DNA from 2 places in the Psychrilyobacter sp. genome. Region 1 is predicted to be linked to the other one. Evidence: riboswitches for the same ligand, from Rfam matches in the RefSeq annotation. Region 1 holds a riboswitch; the other holds the start of a gene.

Region 1 (2,213 bases):
CACTACTGCACCGATTACTATAACTGGCACTAATAATAATATAGGATTAAGATTAAAGTTACCACTTAGAGTGCCTAAAATTCTATCAATTAATTCTGTATTTAATGCTACTCCTGTATATTTTTTTCCAAGAAATGCGAACATAATTAGAGTTATAACAAAACTAGGTACTGTTGTATATAGCATATGTTTAATATGTGTAAATAAATCTGTTCCTGCCATTGCTGGGGCTAAATTTGTTGTATCTGATAATGGTGATAATTTATCTCCCATATATGCTCCAGATATGATAGCACCGGCAACTATATTTCTAGGTATCCCAAGACCTTCTCCTACACCAATAAGTGCAATTCCGACTGTTGCTGCTGTTGTCCATGATGAACCAGTTGCTATTGCTACAATAGCACATATCATAACTGTCGCAGGTAAAAATATTCCTGGTGATAAAATCTTTAACCCATAAAAAATCATAGTCGGTACTACACCAGACTGAATCCAAGTTCCTACTACCATTCCAATTATCATAAGAATTATAATTGCTTGTAAAGACATCTTAATAGTCTCCATCATTCCCTCTTCTATCTCATTCCATGTATAGTTTAAACCAAATATTGCAACTCCAGCCGCAAAAAATGCTGATGCTAAAATAGGTATATGTACATCAATATGTGCAATTTGAATTGCATAAAATAAACTCCCCATTAAAAATAGCAATGGTACCAATGCATAAATAAACGTTGTCTCCTTTTTCATCTTACTCCCCATAATCAATTCCCTCCTGTTTTTTTTTACTTGTAAGTAACAAAAAAGAGCTATCGATAACACTATCAATAACTCCAACAATAAAACTTAAATAAGGTCTATGCTCAAAATCATTTAATAGCACATCACCAATTTTATATGGTGACAGTCTTATGGATTTTATCCATAATCCCAATACAAAGAATTTTGACTTTTTTCTTTATATTTCGGCAAATTTACCTTTCATCTTAAGTTCAAAGCTTGTCATTACTAGCCTAAGATTACTATTTAACATTGCGACCTCTATCTAAATTTTTCTTTTCCGAGAGTTATTCTATAATGAATAATTAACTTTGTCAAGTCTAATCAAACACTTTCTTTACATAAGGCGATGTGGTCAACTGTAAAAGAGACCCATAATTCAACTTAAATTTTACGATATCTCCTACTTGATATTTGTTCTTTGATTCGGTTACATCCAATACCAAGTGATCACTGCTAGCACCTAATATTATTATTTTTTTATCCATTGCTTCCAGATTAGATTGGTCTACATCCTGCTTTCCAATAGCCAAAATTGCACGTGTTCTCTTCCCCCTATCGATAAACACAGGTTTTTCTCCAAAAGCATTGAATCCAATTTCCCCAACTGGATAAGACTGTTTTTCTTTTAATTCTATTATTTCTACCTCTAATTTTACACTGTCATAAAAACAGCCTTCCAGTTCTTTTCCATACGCTGTTTCACGACCAAAAATAAGCGATTCTCCTAATCTTAAATTATTTATTTTAGGAGGCATATTATTTTTCCATAAAAGGTCTAGACTACTAGAATTACCTCCTGATATAATATTTAGCTTTAAATCATATTTTTCCTCTATTAAATTTGAAATCTTTTCTAATTGCCCTAAATTATCAAAACTAGGAATTATCCCTCCATAGCATGTCAAATTCACACCAATCCCTTCTAATTTAATATTTTTCATAGAATTTATTTGTTCTACATAATCTTCTACATCTTCTGGTAAAACTCCTTCTCTAAGGTCTCCTAACTCAAGCATCAAAATGATTCTATGGACCCTATATTGCTTACCAGCCTCTTTATCTAAGAGAGCTATTGTAGATATTTCACTATTTAAACTTATATCTACATGTTTTATTACTTCTTTTATTTGGGATCTCATTGGTAAACGGATCATTACTTTAGGAACATCTAGGTTTTCATATTTTTTTAAATTTTCCACTCTAGAATCTCCTAAATATTTTATTCCTCCCTCTACTAAGGTTTTAGCTATCTCTATACTTCCTGAAAAAACTTTGGTTACTCCCACTACATCTATCTGGGATTCTTTGCATTTTTTTGTCAAAAATTTTACATTTTCTCTTATCTTATTTAGATCTACTACCACTCTTGGGTATTCAGTCATAAAGCTTTCACCTCCTCTATTTTTAAACTTTTTTTCAACAATTTA
Region 2 (2,213 bases), on a different contig from region 1:
AGGTTGCCATATGACCATCATGTCCACATGCATGCATAAACCCCTTATGTTTGGAGGTATAAGAAGTTCCTGTTTCTTCTAAGATAGTTAGGGCATCAATATCTGTCCTAAACCCGTAAGTTTCTCCTGAGCCAACATCTAGATAGATATAAAGTCCTGTTTCACAAATTATTTTAGGTTCATACCCCATCTTTGTTATTTCCTTTATTAAGTAAGCTTGGGTCTTTTTTTCCATATATCCTAATTCCGGAATTTCATGTAAATTTCTTCTATGTTTTTTCATTCTTTCTACTATTTTATCCATATTTGCCTCCCTAAAAGAAATTTAAATCCTTATCTTAGATAAAAGTAAACCTTATTTTTCTATTTTTTAAAAATATATATTATATATACTTTACATATACATTACGAATTATACTTACTACTATATTTTCCATTCATATAACTTATATATTATATATATTATATTTTATTTTATGTTTAGTGATATACTTACTTCAAATCATAAGAATAGAGGTTGCGAATACAAATAGTAAAAACAGGGAGAAGGCATTTTAAGATCTGTTTTGAAAGGTGTAGTTGCCGAAATATAGATTCTGCTAAAATCTATGTTGGGTGTATGGATAAGATCCATATAACTGTCGTTATCATAACAGGTAATGGGGTGCTATTTGAAGTTATAGATTATTCTTTTATCTCATTTTTGATTAGATGTAATTTTACTCTTCAGTAGTTCTCACTACTGAAGAATTTTTTTATTAAAGGAGATAAATATGATCATTGTACACAAATATGGAGGAAGCTCACTAGCTGACTTAGACAAAATAAAAAAGATTGCCTCCCACATCTCAAAATTAAGTGATGCAGGAGAAAAAATAGTTGTAGTTGCTTCTGCCATGGGTAAAACTACAAATAACTTAATAGAGATGGCTAAAAAAATTTCTAAAACACCAAATATAAGAGAGTTAGATACTCTAATGGCCACAGGTGAACAGCAGACTGTTGCTCTGTTATCTATGGCACTAAATGAACTAGGTAAAGACTCTATCTCCCTTACAGGAGCTCAAGCAGGAATAACCACTATAGGTTGCCACACTAAAAGTAGAATAAAGAGTGTTGACCCCAAGATAGTGCTTTCCCATCTAAATTGTGGAAAAATAGTCATTGTAGCCGGTTTTCAAGGAATGAACCAAGAAGGAGATATCACTACCTTAGGTAGAGGAGGATCAGATACCAGTGCTGTGGCTTTAGCTGCTAGTTTAGGAGCACAGTGTGAGATCTATACCGATGTAGATGGTATTTATGGTATCGACCCTAGAGTATATCCAAAGGCTAAAAAAATACAAAATATATCTTACGAGGAGATGATGGAAATGGCAAATTTAGGAGCAGGTGTTATGGAAACAAGAGCTGTTGAATTAGGAAAAAAATACAATGTTCCAATCTATGTAGGGCAAAGTTTAAGAGCTCACGACGGTACTCTCATATTAAATCAAAACGAAATTATGGAAGATAAGCCCATTACTGGTATAACCCTCAACGAAGATATTTTCATGGTTAATATCCAACACCTTCCTTATTCAGAAAACTTAGTAGCTAATATTTTTAACACTTTAGGTAAATATGAGTTAAACATCGATATGATAAGTCAAAATATAACTACTTCTGGTACTTTAGACCTTTCTTTCAGCTGTTTTAAAAGAGAAGAATCCCTTTTAAAACAAGCCATCGACGAATTAAATCAAAAGTCACAAGAAATTTCTATAGAGATCAAACATGATTTAATAATGCTTTCCCTAGTTGGGATAGGAATGGTAAGTTATTCAGGAGTTGCAGCCAAAGTATTTAACACCCTAGCTGCAAATAAAATTCCTTTTTATCACATAACTACTTCTGAGATCAGTATCTCATGTACTATCTCTGCAGAACATAAAAACGTAGCTATTCAAATGCTAGCAAAAGAATTTAATCTATAAAAAACATATAATTAAAAAATTTATTTAGGAGGAGATCATGAAAAAATATAACATCGCCATTGTAGGAGCTACTGGAATGGTGGGAAGAACCTTTCTCAAAGTATTAGAAGAAAGAAATTTTCCCATAGATAACCTTTACCTTTTAGCTTCTTCTAGATCTTGTGGAACAGAAATTAATTTTAAAAATAAAACGTATATAGTCGAGGAACTTACCCCTGAATCTTTCACCAAAGAAAT

The links. Region 1 has a riboswitch for lysine ahead of nhaC (Na+/H+ antiporter NhaC). Riboswitches for the same ligand answer to the same signal wherever they lie in the genome.
Region 2: linked by a shared signal. The riboswitch ahead of WBG30_RS04145 (aspartate kinase) and the one ahead of nhaC (Na+/H+ antiporter NhaC) in region 1 are both predicted to bind lysine.

Annotation. Positions count from the first base shown of each region.
Region 1 covers NZ_JBATVM010000004.1:14,321-16,533, forward strand. Annotated here, with positions in the region: gene nhaC (Na+/H+ antiporter NhaC) at 1-765, opposite strand, end outside; lysine riboswitch at 873-1,055, opposite strand; gene orr (ornithine racemase Orr) at 1,104-2,168, opposite strand; gene WBG30_RS00205 (GlmL-related ornithine degradation protein) at 2,165-2,213, opposite strand, start outside.
Region 2 covers NZ_JBATVM010000088.1:1,453-3,665, forward strand. Annotated here, with positions in the region: gene WBG30_RS04140 (M20 metallopeptidase family protein) at 1-304, opposite strand, end outside; lysine riboswitch at 504-678, shown strand; gene WBG30_RS04145 (aspartate kinase) at 774-1,976, shown strand; gene WBG30_RS04150 (aspartate-semialdehyde dehydrogenase) at 2,014-2,213, shown strand, end outside.